DNA from 3 places in the Oryzibacillus soli genome. Region 1 is predicted to be linked to each of the others. Evidence: riboswitches for the same ligand, from Rfam matches in the RefSeq annotation. Region 1 holds a riboswitch; each other region holds the start of a gene.
The links. Region 1 has a riboswitch for cyclic di-GMP ahead of ACSEXW_RS22870 (C40 family peptidase). Riboswitches for the same ligand answer to the same signal wherever they lie in the genome.
Positions count from the first base shown of each region.

Region 2: another riboswitch for cyclic di-GMP. It lies ahead of ACSEXW_RS03940 (hypothetical protein); the one in region 1 lies ahead of ACSEXW_RS22870 (C40 family peptidase).
Region 3: another riboswitch for cyclic di-GMP. It lies ahead of ACSEXW_RS16660 (hypothetical protein); the one in region 1 lies ahead of ACSEXW_RS22870 (C40 family peptidase).

Region 1 covers NZ_JBPPGJ010000020.1:25,263-29,815, forward strand. The annotation lists gene ACSEXW_RS22855 (ATPase, T2SS/T4P/T4SS family) at 1-367, opposite strand, end outside; gene ACSEXW_RS22860 (CpaE/TadZ family protein) at 379-1,275, opposite strand; gene ACSEXW_RS22865 (CpaB family protein) at 1,272-1,976, opposite strand; gene ACSEXW_RS22870 (C40 family peptidase) at 2,135-3,085, opposite strand; cyclic di-GMP riboswitch class I at 3,184-3,274, opposite strand; gene ACSEXW_RS22875 (helix-turn-helix domain-containing protein) at 3,447-4,328, opposite strand; gene ACSEXW_RS22880 (ADP-heptose synthase) at 4,506-4,553, shown strand, end outside.
Region 2 covers NZ_JBPPGJ010000002.1:438,358-442,910, forward strand. The annotation lists gene ACSEXW_RS03930 (electron transfer flavoprotein subunit alpha/FixB family protein) at 1-993, opposite strand, end outside; gene ACSEXW_RS03935 (electron transfer flavoprotein subunit beta/FixA family protein) at 1,032-1,871, opposite strand; gene ACSEXW_RS03940 (hypothetical protein) at 2,415-2,630, opposite strand; cyclic di-GMP riboswitch class I at 2,706-2,796, opposite strand; gene uvsE (UV DNA damage repair endonuclease UvsE) at 2,883-3,881, opposite strand; gene ACSEXW_RS03950 (hypothetical protein) at 4,034-4,366, opposite strand; gene ACSEXW_RS03955 (D-alanine--D-alanine ligase family protein) at 4,418-4,553, opposite strand, start outside.
Region 3 covers NZ_JBPPGJ010000011.1:178,423-182,975, forward strand. The annotation lists gene ACSEXW_RS16655 (DUF4179 domain-containing protein) at 1-279, shown strand, start outside; gene ACSEXW_RS16660 (hypothetical protein) at 360-1,826, opposite strand; cyclic di-GMP riboswitch class II at 1,851-1,934, opposite strand; gene ACSEXW_RS16665 (hypothetical protein) at 2,235-2,912, shown strand; gene ACSEXW_RS16670 (SRPBCC family protein) at 3,542-3,991, opposite strand; gene ACSEXW_RS16675 (AraC family transcriptional regulator) at 4,238-4,553, shown strand, end outside.

The DNA of each region.
Region 1 (4,553 bases):
CCAGCACGCTCCAGCCGAGGATCTCGGCGAAGACCGCTTCGGCCAGACCGGCGAACCGGAGGGAGGCGGGCGGCTGCCGGTGAATCCGCTTCTTGGCGAGCAGATCCTGGACAATGGCCAGCATTCTCCGGCGGTCCCCCTCATATCCGATAACGGCCCGGTTCAGCAGGTGGGTGTACGCCTGCCGCTCCTCTTCGGACCGTCCTCTCGGAGCCGCCAGCTCGGTGCGTATGGCCTCCACCAGCTCGCGGAACCAGTCCGACGCTCCCTCCAGGCTATTCGTCTCCGCTTCCCCGCCTGCAGCATGGACCCTGGCTTCCGAACGGCACCGGTCCGCGAACGACAATACGGAAAATCGCTCTTCCATCCTACGCCCTCCTAACGTCCGTGCAGCATCGGCATCCAGCTCCGCAGCCTGCCGGCGGGGGTTGCCGCTCCCCCCGGGCCGATCCGGATGCCCAACTGGGCGACCAGCAGGTCCGCCAGAGACTCCACGGATTGCAGGAATGGCTTGGTGCGGGTCACATATTCCAGAAGCCGGCCCTGGTTCAGCCATTCCCTAAGCTCCGGATCATAAGCAACGGTCGCCGCCAGCTCCATGCCGGCCTCCTTCCGGATATCCGCCGGCTTGATCCCCCCGGTCCGTCCGGGCTGCCATTGGGTGACGGCCAGAAGAAACGAATCCGGCTCCACGCCGAACAGGGGAGCGACCGTTTTGACCCACCGGGTCATATCCTCCTGAAAATGTCCGAGATCCGGCGTTGTGACCAGAACCTTGGCATCGGCCTCCATGGAAGCCGCAATGGTGGCCGCATTGTCCCAGCAGGCATTCACCTCGATGATGCATAACGGATAGGACTCCCGGACGATCTTGAGCAGATGCCGGATATCGGCCGGCAGGTAGAATTCGGCCTGCTCCCGCTGATTGGCCCCGTACAGAATCTCCAGCCGCCCCGCATCTTTAACCGGCTCGAAGTAAGACTTCAGCCGGCCGGCATACAACGAGCCGGCGCGCATCTCCGCCCGTACCGTATCCAGACCGGTGTACGTCTCCTCCTTGCCTAGGTACCGATGCAGCTTGGAGCTCTTCAGGTTCAGGCATAAGTAGCCTACGGGGGTATCGGACCGCTCTGCCAGTCGCACCGCCGTCCCGAATGCCAATACCGTCGTGCCGATATTGGGAGTCGTCCCGGTAAACAGGATCGTCCGGCCTCTCGTCCCTTCCTCCGCTTCTCTCTGCACCGGGCGTCCTCCCGGCTGCCTTGCTCCGTTCATGGTCCGTCCCCCCTTCCCATTCCGCCGGAGGCCCCCTTCATGGCGATCACCAGCTTGTTGTTCTTGCCCCGGCAAGCCTCATCGAGAATCCGCCACTCCTCCTCCGTCAGGTTCAAGTTCAGCTGCTCCACGGCTCCGTTGGCATCCCGCCGGGAGGCATACATGGCCATCTGGTCGTTGGCCACCTTGGCCGCCAGATGGGGCTGCTTCGGATCGTCCACCTCCGTGTTGGCCGAGGACTTCACGGAGGCAACGATGATATCCTCCGGAAGCAGTCTGACGGTGCCGAGCTTCCCTGAGGCATACACCACCACAAGATCACCGGCCCGGATGCTTCCGGGAACGGACAGGAGGTACTCCTTCGGCACCGGAAACACGGCCTCGTCCGGTCCGGGCAGCAGACGGAAACGGTCCAGCTTCCAGCTCAATACCGGCTCCTCCGTACCCAGCGGAACGACAGCCTCCTGCCCCACCGCCTGGTCCAGATCGGTCAGCATCCCCTCCAGCATGCCTCCCCGTGCCACCGCCCGGTACTCCAGCATTTCCTCCCGAAGGGTGGCCCCCGTAGGGATAAACCGCTTCGGCACCACCACCTGCACCGTCTCCTGCAGCTCCACCTGCCGGATCAGCAGCTCGTACACGCCGTATACCAGCAAAGCGGCCATAAGTGCCGCCGCCAGGCTGATGCCCAAATGTCGCATCCTGCCCACTGCCCTATTCCTCCCTCCGGTTCAAAAACAAATAAGGACGCAAACCAGGCCGATGGCCTTCGTTTGCGTCCTTCGCATAACGGATCTTATGAGTGCTTGATGAAGATGTGCCTTATATTACCAGACGATTGGAAATTCCGTCAAGAGGATTATTTGGTGAAGGTGCCGCCATAAAGGTAACGGTACTCCCAAGTATTCCCCCCGATTGTGTCGATGCGCACACCACCGGATTCCGGGGAGTAGGTCTGCAGCATCTGCCCGTTGCCCAGGTAGATGGCCACGTGGGTGACGGTCTCTGTGGATTCGTCGATCCCGGCGTAGTCGGAAGCCTTGTAGCCCTTATAGGACATGAAGAACATCAGGTCGCCGCGCTTCAGGTTTCTCCAATCGGATGCCACCGGTCCCAAGCTCTTGACATAGTCGGCTTGTCCACGGGAATCGCCTGCGATCACTTCGCGGGTTATGTCCCAGAAGGACTGCTGCACGAAGTCGGAGCAATCGAAGGTAGAGGTGTCGAAGCGGTCGGAGCCGAATTCATACGGGGTGCCCATGTACGTCATCCCCTGGTTGATAAAGCTTTCGATACGCTCGTCCACCGGAAGATCCATTTTGTAAATATCGTTGTTGACCGTTATGTATTTAGTGCTGGAGCTGACATAACCGACGACGCCCTTGGAGTCCTGTGCCTTATACCAGCTGTCGTTCACCTTGGCCAGTATCAGCATATCCTCCCCCGTTGAGAGCAACCGGATGCGGTCCGCCGTAGAGCTGGGAGCGGTTCTGAAGTTGACCCCGTAGATGATCTTGGCATTGCTGATAACCTTTATGTATTTGGAGCTGGAGGATACGTAGCCCGTAACGCCCTGTTGGTCCTGAATGTTGTACCAGTACGGATTCGGCTGTCCGATGACAGTCACGATCTCGCCGGTCTTCAGATACCGGAGCAGGTTGCCGGAGGTGCTCGGTTGATCCCTGAAGCTGACACCCGACACGGCTTGGGCTTTGGTCGGAACGGAATCTTCGGCGTAAGCGGCTATCGGTGCGGCCACAGTGATGCAGAACAAAGCGGCTAACAACAGAGGAAGAATCCGTTTCATCATGATGCAATTACCTCCATAGGTATAGTGTGGAAACCGAAAAGGGGACAACCCTTCCTCTTATGCCGAGTAAGGTTGTCCCGCTGTACGGTCCCTACACTTTCGGCAGCTGGCTGGCATTCCGCGGTTCTCCGCAATTTAGCCCCTGTAGCTTTGCGTCACTGATTTTCATCAGGTTTGCCATTATCGAGGTCAGGTGGTTCGCTTTGGCTTCGTACCCTTATTATAGTTTGTGGGGGTCATAGCCGAATATAAGTCCCAGGGATGGTTTTGTCGGATTTTGGAGCATGCCCCGGGGACTATTGACGGACAGTCAGATTTTGGAGGGTTGACAGCACTTCGCGAACGCAAAAAAGAGGCCTTATCAGCCTCCCGCATCAAACTGCATCTTCTTCCGGAACTCATTGGGAGAGCAGCCCTTAAACTTCCGGAACATCTTGTAGAAATGCGCCATATTGGACATCCCTACCTCTTCTCCGATCTGGGCGATGCTCATGTCCTTGGTCAGGAGCAGAAGCTCGGCGCGCTTGATCTTCTTCATGATCACATAATCCACAAAGGACAGGCCCATGGTCTTCTTGAAAAACTTCACGAAGTAGTGGTAGCTCATATTCGCCAGCTTGCAGGCGTCCTCCACCTGAAGCTTATCCTCAATGCTGCTCTCGATATGATCCAGGACGGGTCGCAGTCTGAGAAGGTCCGTGTTCTCCCGGGTCGGCAGCGCCCGCCGGGTGTCCGCGCGCAGCAGGTTCAGAATGATGGTCTTGATCTGGATGCTGATGGCGATCTCATAGCCCTCCTGCTTGGTCTGGGACTCGCGGAAGATTTCCTTCACACACGCGAAAATACGCTCCCGGACCGCGTCGTCGCCCCGGAGGATGTAATTCAACCGGCTGAGCGGCGCTCCCGAATCCGCGAAGTAGCGGTAATACGGCAGCCCGCTGTGCTCGAGATGCTCCTGGATATCGAATTGGAACACAAGAAAGCTGGCATTGTCGCAGGGATAGTCCTTGTGAAGCTCGTTGGATCCGATCAAGAGCACGTCGCCGGTTTCCAGCACATGAGCCCTGTCATTGATGTAAAAGCCGAAGCGCCCCTTCAGCATGACGATGATCTCGACTTCCTTGTGGTAATGCCAGCGCGGAGGCGTGTTCGAAGCCTTCGGGGAGCCGGATCGGTCGGCGTCGAAGATCTTTACGGCTAGGAAAGGATGCTGGTACTGGATATTCTCACGATGGGACTCCATGGGTTCCTCCGTCGTCGGCGGCCCGGCCGCAGCACGTTTCGTTCTTCTGTCCGCATTGTACCATAATCCCCTCTCCCGATAAATCCGGGGCCGATGATTTTCTTGAGGGCCGAAGCCTGCTATAATAAGGGTCTAGTGTTGAAGTAACTATTGATGCAAGCCGGAGGATATGTGGATATGGCGCGGCGTTTTGTCACCGAAGCGGTAATGATCGCGATCTACGGG
Region 2 (4,553 bases), on a different contig from region 1:
CACCTGGAACAGATCTCCTACGATGGCGTAGTGGGAGATCTGGAAGATCGGCGCCTCCGGGTCCTTATTGATGGAGACGATGATGTCCGAGCTCTGCATGCCCACCGTATGCTGCACCGCTCCCGAGATCCCCACCGCAAAAAACAGCTTCGGCCTCACCGTATGCCCCGTCTGCCCGATCTGCCGCTCGTGGCCCACCCAGCCGGCATCCACCGCCGCACGGGTTGCCCCGACCTCTCCGCCCAGCGCATCCGCAAGCTCCCGGAGCATGGCGAACGCCTCCAGTCCGCCCATGCCCCGGCCTCCGGCGACGATGACCTCCGCCTCCTCCAGGTTCACGTGGCTCACTTCCTCGATGAAGTCAAGGACCTTGGCCGCGATGGACGCCTCCTCGAAGGTCTCCGTCATCCGGACGATCTCGCCGGTCCGCTCCGGTGCCTTGGGCAGCGCCTGGAACACGCCCGCCCGGGCCGTGGCCATCTGGGGCCGGTACTGCTTGCACAGGATCGTCGCCATCATCTTCTCGGAAAAAGCTGGTCGGCTCGCCATCAGGAGCCGTGAGGGATGTGGCTCCACGTCCAGCTCCGTGCAGTCTGCCGTCAGACCCGTGGGCAGGTGGGTCACGATGGCCCCCGCCAGGTCTCTTCCCGTCGCCGTCGCTCCGTACAGGACGATCTCCGGCTTCACCTCACGGAATACCTTGAGGCAGATCTCGCTATAGGGCCGGGTCCGGTAATCCAGCAGCTCCGGCGCCTCCACCAGATAGACCCGGTCCGCTCCGTAAGCGATGGCCTCCTGGGCCAGATGCTCCGCCTGGTGCCCGATCACCAGCGCCAGAAGCGGCGCCTCCAGCTTATCGGCCAGCTTCCGCCCTTCCCCCAGGAGCTGCCAGGATACCTTCTTGGCCGTTCCCCGCCGGTGCTCCACTACGATCATGACGCCGCGGTATGCCGACCAATCCGGTGCCGCCGTCTCCAACCGTTCTTCACTCATCGCATGCCCCTCCTCTTATCTCCCGTTATCCATGCCGCTTACCAGCCCAGCCGCTTCGGCAGCTCCTCCGCCCACAGCTTGCCGGCCAGATCCGTTGCAAGCTCCTGTGCGGTGGCGCCCTCCACCCGTACGGTGTTGGCCTTCTTCAGCTCCGGCACCCAGGTCTTGCCCACGATGGTTGGGGAGCCCTTCAGACCGATCTTCGTCTTATCCAGCTCGGGGAAATCCGCCGCCGTCCAGACCGCCGCCTTGTATCTCGCCGCCCGGATCATGCCGGGGAGCGTGGCCCGCCGGATCTTGTTCAGCTCCTTCAGCGCCGTCAGCAGCACCGGCATGGAGGTCTCCGTCACCTCTACGCCGTCCTCCATCTGCCGGTGAACCCGGACCCGCCGGGTCTCCGGGTTGACGTCCGCCACCTTGCATACATACGTCAGCTGGTCCATGTTCAAGCGGCACGCCACTCCGGGACCAACCTGCCCCGTATCTCCGTCCAGCGTCTGCTTCCCGCAGAACACCATGTCTACGGGGCCCCAGACCTCTCCGATCTTCCGGATCGCCAAGCCCAGCACGTAGGAGGTGGCCAGCGTATCCGCACCGGCGAAGCCCCGGTCGGTAACCAGCACCGCCTCATCCGCCCCGAGGGAGATGCATTCCTTCAATCCCTTCTCCGCCGGCGGAGGGCCCATGGTCACTACGGTCACCCGGGCCCCGAACTGATCCTTCAGCCGCAGCGCCTCCTCCAAGCCGTGCATGTCATAAAAATTGACGATGCTGGGAACGCCCTGCCGGATCAGCGTGTTGTTCTTCGGATCGATCCGGATTTCCCTGCTGTCGGGCACCTGCTTGACACAAACAACTACATGCAGCAAGTGAAGCACCTCCGTTTTTCGTTGTTCCGCCGGAACCGGGAGTAAGCGGCGGACTTTATAATGATTTTTACATTAGAAATGATAGCGCTTTCATAAATCTGTGTTAGAATTTCGCTAGTGCTGTATCTCCCCCGCTATCACCATATTCCACGAATTCCACAGCCTGAACACAATTCCTACATTGTGAATAAATTCATTTGTTGCAGACCCCCATTTTGCTTATCAGCTGTCAAACTTTTGACATAAATTCATAAGAAAGCGCTATTTTAACCCCTTTCTACTCCTGATATGGGTGCGGATGGATAGATTTGTTCACCAGTTCGGCATGCAAGCCCCATCTGGCCCTATGCTTACTGCTATGGACTTCTGACTGGAGCCACCCCATGCTGCCTTTTCCATTCGTGAATTATTTCACTAGTACAGTGCCGGCATTTTGATTTACACAGTTTCTGGAATACGGTCCCACCTACACCCAATAAAATGAAAAACCCGCCAGCAATGACGGGTTCTTAATAACCATATGATTCCTGTCAGCATGCAGGCGGTTTCGACCTAGAGTGCTCCGGTCCGGAATTGCTGATGAGTGTAGATCGTTCCGAGATGCTGCATCAGGTCCTGAAGCTCCACCGATTCCAGTCCCAGCATGTTCGCCAGGATGCTTTCGGCCACTTGCCGACTGCCCAACATTTCACCCAATTCCTGCACATTGCTCTGAAGCTTCGTCTGCCGCTGGAGCGACATATACGATTTGGCCAGCATAGCCCCCATTGTTGCGCGATCTCCTCTCTTCCTTTCCACAGGAAAAAAAAGAACCCCCGGGTGCTTCCCGGAGGAGGGCATCCCTTTGGCGGCCCGGCTGTCGTGGTCCCCGTTCGGAGACCTTAGACCCGCGGCTTTGCGTCGCTGCCTTTCGGCAGGTTTGCCTTTTTCAGTGGAAATGGTTCGTTGGTATTAAGTTAACGATACCGTGACTCGCAGATTTTGTCAAAGGGTAATTCCAAATGTCGGAAAAATTGAGTCTTAAGTCTCAATTTCCACACTGGCCTGATCCAATCGCCTTACTCCTTCCAGGCCGGGCAGCTCCTCCATCAGCTTGAACAAGGCTCCGTCCTTCATCTTCGCCTCGATCATCACATCCAGAGCGGGCGTCATGGGGGCGACGGCCCGTAGGAAGCCGGCCAGCGGAGCGGCCTCCACATAATCCGCATGGGCCCGGACATCCTTGTCGTTCTTCGGGCTGGAGACATGGATCTTGGGCGGAAGGGCGGGGAGACCGACGGAAGCCTCCGGATCCGTTCCGGCGCCCTCCCAGGTCTTGCCGATCCTCGGCCACAGCTCCGCGGCATCCTCTCCGGTATGGTTCACCATATGATGGTGAAGATCCAGCACCATCGGCGCCCCCACTTCCTCGCAGACCTCCAGGGTCTCGAGAGCTGTGAAGGTCTTATCGTCGTTCTCCAGGGTAATGCGGCCCCGAACCTCCGGACGCAGCTCTTCGAAGTGCCGGATGAAGCGGTCCCGGGCCTTCTTTTTGTCGCCGTAGGTGCCTCCGATGTGGATGTTGCACTTGGCGCTTCCGTTCAGGCCCATGGCCGTTAGCATGGCGTGGTGCCGCTCCAGGTCGGCCATGGAGGACTTCAGCACCTCCGCACGGGGCGTCGACAGCACGGTAAAGTGGTCGGGATGGAAGCTTGTCCGCATCCGGTGCTGCCGGACATATTCCCCCAGCTCGGCGAAGTCATCCGCCAAGGCGGGCATCGGATCCCAGCCGTTCAGAAGCTCGTGGCCGGCCAGCGGGATCAGCTTGGAGGAGAACCGGTACAGGCGGATGTCGTGGGCCCGGTTATGGCGAAGCAGCCGCAGCGTGTTGCGGATGTTCTCGGAGGCCAGGCGTTCCAGCTTACGGATGGCGGCCTCCCGGTCCTCCAGCTTGGCGAAGCTGGTGGCGGTCATCGTTTTGGACGGAGAAGCGTTGCTTACGGAGGTGGACATGGCTACGTAACCGAATCGTACGATCACACTTTTTGCCTCCCGCGCAGTATAGTCCGTTATACCGTACCCGGGTTCCCGCCGTTTCATTCTCCGGCAGCCTTCCTCTCCGTGCGGGACATGGGGTGCTTGGGAGATGAAGGCCATAGATGGCCTTCATTCCGCCGCAGCCCCCTGCTGCATCAAACGGCTCCGCCCGCTTCGTGCTCTCCGAAGAACATCTCGTGAGCCAGAGCGGTCTGAATGCGGGCCTCCTCCTCCGTCAGCAGCCGGATCAGCTCCATCTCTACTTGGGTAATCTCCTCCCCTTGGAAGTTGATCTCCGCGATGGACGCCAGAATCTTCACGATGGCGATCGCCTTGTTATCCGGAGAATAGGCGATGACCTTCTGGCCGGCCGGAAAAACCCGAAAGCCGGATTTGACCATCTTGCCGCGGCCGTATTCCAACAGATCGTACAGCTCCTGCGTTCGCTTGAACTTGCATACCGAATTGAACTCCGTCGCGAATCCCATATGTCCGCCTCCTTCTATCCTTTCTCTTAAGGATACCATAGGCTCATCCCCTTATTCATCCGATGCCGGGCTCCCCGTTCCTTTCCCCATGGCGTAATCCACCAGCCTTGCGGCCAATTCCGGATACGGTATGCCGGAGAGCTCCCACAGACCGGCGTATGCCCCACCGGGGCGGAGGTCCGGGGCC
Region 3 (4,553 bases), on a different contig from region 1:
GCTTCGCCGTCCGTGAACGGCAAAGGCTCCATCCGCCTCTCCGTCACCGGCAATCCGGAGGACCATTATTTCTACAGCCTCGTAGGAGGCCCCGGCCAGGACGCCGATGGGAAGCCGCTGCGCATTGGAGACCATCGTTCCAGCAATTCCTCCGGCTCCGTCGAATACGAGACTACCTTCGAGGTGGAGGCCGACGGGCCGGTCGTCAACCCGGTCACCTTCGACCTGATGAATTACCCCGCATGGATCGAGGAGCCGTTCTCGGTGAAGCTTAAGTAGACCGGGTAACGGAGTTCTCCAACAAACGAAGCCTCCCGACCACAGATGTGGATGGGAGGCTATCTTTTTTACCCTATGGCTTATTCCTTGTGCCCGTTGCCGTTTCCGTTGCTGCCCGGGTAGCCGTTGTCGGAATGGGAGGTATCCGTCTCCGGTGCGGGAGGGGTCACGGTCACCGAATACGGAACGCTGACCGGTTGAGAGTGGTACGTGGTCACGAACGTGCCGGAAGCCGTATAGCCATCGGTCTTGGTGTTGATGTTCGTGGACACCGCCTGGGTCTGCAGCTCGCCGTTCACCTTGAAGGTCAGGACGAAGTCTACCTTGATGACGCCGCTCACGTCATGGTTGCCCGCCCACAAGCCGGTCACGTCTCGAACCTCCACGTCACTGACAACTGCCTTCGGTGCGGCCGGCACGTTGAAGGCACCTTGTGCCGTCAGACCATCCTGCCCAATGGTGAAGGAAGCCGATTGGCCCGGAGTCAAGCCGGTGAGGGTGCGGACGCTGGTCGCTGTCTTCCCGTTGCTGTACTCTTCCTCCACCTGGTAGGTTACGGTATACGTGCCGGATGCCCAATCGAAGGTGTAGGAGGCCGAAGCCGCATCCACTCTCAGGAAGCGGGGCTTCACCGGGGGGACGAAGGTATAGACGGTGTGGACGCTGTTATCACCATAGGTTGCGTTCAGTGCCTGGGTCTCGGTGCCCAGCACCTGGGCGGTCTGCGCGGTAACGGTCGCCTTCAGCCTGCTGTTGATGTCCGTCCGGGTATAGGCATAGGTGAACAGGTTGCTGGCAGGATCATAGCCCGGCTCTTGCACACCGGAGATGACCGTCTCCTTCAAGACAACCGGCACCGGCGCCGTGCTCACGGTTACCGCTGCCGCACCGTCCTTGTAGGCCGGGTCGCTGGCTTGAACGGCATAGACGTCCTTCGTGCCTTCGACATGTACCGTGATGGCGGACGAAGTGACCTTGCCGTCGTCCCAAACCTTGTTCAAGGTGTAGGAATACGGGAAGGTGTTCGCCGCGCGGTTATAAGTCCCGAAGGATGTGTCCGTCACATGGTATCGGTCGATGTAAGCGACATGCACCTTGCCTGCGGATACCGGACCGGCTACCGTGCTATGGATCTGTCCAGCGGTCTTGCCGTTCTGGTAGACGGTGTAGGCTTCCACGGACAGGTCCAGGTTCCCCTTGTCTCCGGAACCAAGCGGCAGGACGGCCGAGTAGGTGAACAGCTTGTCCGCCACCTTTTTGATCGTGAAGGCGACCTGCGGGTAGTTCACCAGCTTCATCACCAGGACCGGACCGTCAATGACAACAGTGCCGGACAGGCTGACGGAGCTCTCCTTGTTGTAGGTCAGCTCAGCCCGGGTCTCGGACGTTAACACCCCTGTGCCGTAGCCCGTCTGCTTCACGGTACGGGCCGGTTCCACGGCCGTTGCACTGACAACCGCTCCAGCCGCCAAGGCAGAGGTTGCCGATCCTGCCAACAATACGGCGGACAATACACTTGCGCTGACCCATTTGACACTCTTCTTCATGCTGCTATTCCTCCTAGTTATGGTGCCTAAGAGGGCCGGTTACACTAGTGGCTCCATATAACCCAAGTGTCCAGTTAGAGGTTATACTTCATCGCATCCCTTATGTTCGTTATAATGATTATAATTCAGATAGGTCGATCTGAATAGTGCTTTAGACCGATTTGATGTCGAATTTAATAGAAGTTTAGGACTTTAAACTTATATATCGTGACGGAATGGTCCGTGGCGTCCATATGACTATGGATTCTCCGGCGGACTCAACTCCGGAATCGGCACAACCGGGCAGTAGCCAACCCTTTTCCCCTCCGGGAAACCGTAATATAATGGATCCATGCGGCGAAGGACGCCCTTATTCATCCACCGGTGAATAAGGGCGTTTTTATTTGCTCTTAAAAGGGAGGCGAGAAGATGAAGGCTTTTGAAGAAGCGCATGCGGCGTTCGTGCAGCATCATCTGGAGCGGCGATCGGGAGAACGGCGGGATCGGCTGGAACGAGGGCACAGCCATGCGGAGAAGCTGTTCGCGCAGAAGGTCTGGTGGCCGCTGAAGGGCCACTTTGATGGTCTGCATCCCGAGTATGAGGTGCTGGATTGGCGCGGGCGGCCCTATTATGCGGATTATGTATATTCTCCGGGGCAATGGAGCCTGCTCATTGAGATCAAGGGCTACGCGGAACACGTCACCCACATGGACCGGACCAAATACTCCAACGAGTTGAACCGGGAGTGCTTCCTGCAGGGTGCAGGCTTTCATGTAGTCTCGTTCGCCTACGATGACGTAGCCCACCGGCCGGAAGTGGTGTTGTACTTGCTTCGCGTCATCTTGAACCGCTACGAGTCCACCGGCTCCAGGGTGGAACGGGTCTTTTTCGCCGATCAGGAGATCTTCCGCTACGCCGTCTTCCTGGCCCGGCCCATCCGTCCGGTGGACGTATCCGCCCGCTTCTCCATCGACCCTCGGACGGCCGTCGCTCACCTGCGAAGACTTTGCGCCAAAGGATGGCTGCAGCCGGTTCATCGCGGCACGGGACAGCGGACCCTCTACTACGAAATTACCAAGCAGGGGCTGGACAGCGGGCTCTGGTGATGCAGACGACGGTCGGCAGGAGAGGCGGGTTGGCAGCTGTGGGAAATCGTTACGTCGGGGGGCTAGTCAGTTGGTTGCCGGGGAGTCGTCACGTCGGGTACTCGATTGGTTAGTTGCTGGACGGTGCTGGATGGGGCGATACGTCGGGTACTTGGTTGGTTGCTGGGGGAGGCGCTACGTCATTTACAACTAAATGGATTTCTTGTACTTAGATCACCAACGCTGAGCAGCTCGCATGAACGAAGTGGATTTTATGTATTTAGTTCACTCTAAATGGGCGGTATCGACTGGATTTACCCTAACTAGATGCAGTTTTTGTACTTAGTTCATGCGATATTGGGCAAATCGCCCAAACTAACTACTATAAATGCACTTAGTCGAATTACCTGCCACGTGAGACGTCGGCCAATGGGGAGCTCTCACCTTTTCGGGGGACTTCAGCGGGTACTCGCCCTTCAGCAGACACTCGGCCTTCCGGCCACCGTTCCACTTCCAGCCGTCGTTCCGCCTTCCGGCCACCGTTCCACTTTTCGCCGTCGTTCCGCCATCCGGCCGCCCCCCTTCCGGCGGAGGCCAGCGCAAAAAGCGCAGCGCGGAAGCAACCTTCCGCAACTGCGCTCTCGTTTTTTTCACCAGCCGAAATCGAGGGTCTTGCCCGTCTCGGCGTAGGTCTTGATGTTGCTCAGGATCATCGGCCAATGCTCTTGCGTGTTGGCGTAGGACGGATGCCCCTCTGCCCACTTGTCGTTCACCAGGACCAGCTTGGTGCAGCCGCCGACGGGGTCCAGGGTGAAGGTCACCCGGGTCTCCAGCTCCTCGTGGTTGCTGTAATACGATGGCCCCGGATGCTCCAAGTAGCTGAACACGCGCCCCGGCTCCACCTCCAGCAGCTTGCCGTACACATGCACCGTCTCGTCCCCGTCGTTGCCCGGACCCACATAGGCCAGATCATCCCCGGCCTTCATCCCGGATCGAATGGTGCAGCCGAAGAACACGGCCCGTACTCCCTCGTCCGACACCAGCACGTCCCACACCTGCTCCGGCGTTGCGCCGATATATAACGTATACACCAAATCCATCTTATTCCCTCCGTCTATCGAACGTTGGAAGACCCTATTCCGGTCTTCTTAATCACTATAACTCTTATCTTCGAATTCGTATTGTAAAAATGCGACCGACCCCCGAAACGAACATTCTGAGGGTCCTTTTGGAGGTTTTGACGGTGCTCCGCCGATTGTTCCGCCCCATCCGGTCCGGTATAGTGAAGATTGGGGGAGTATCTCTAACGCTTCCCTCCTGATCGACGCCACCCGGGGGGTAGACCTATGAAAAGAGACAAGATCCGGTTCCGCAGACGCAGCGTCGCCATGACGTGGCTGCTCTCCTATATCCTCGTGCTGTTCGTGCCCATCGCCATCAATCTGGCCGTCTACTGGCAGACGGAGAAGACGGTGGAGAACCAGATCAAGCGGGGCAACGACACCCTGCTCCTGCAGATGCAGGAAGCTGTCGACAACGAGGTGTCCGGCATCCGCAGGCTCGTCTCCCAGATCTACGCCAACGAGAAGGTGCAGAATCTCTTCTATTCCAACAAAGCCAACCGGGGCGACTACCGGTTCGACCTGTACGAGATCCTCCAGG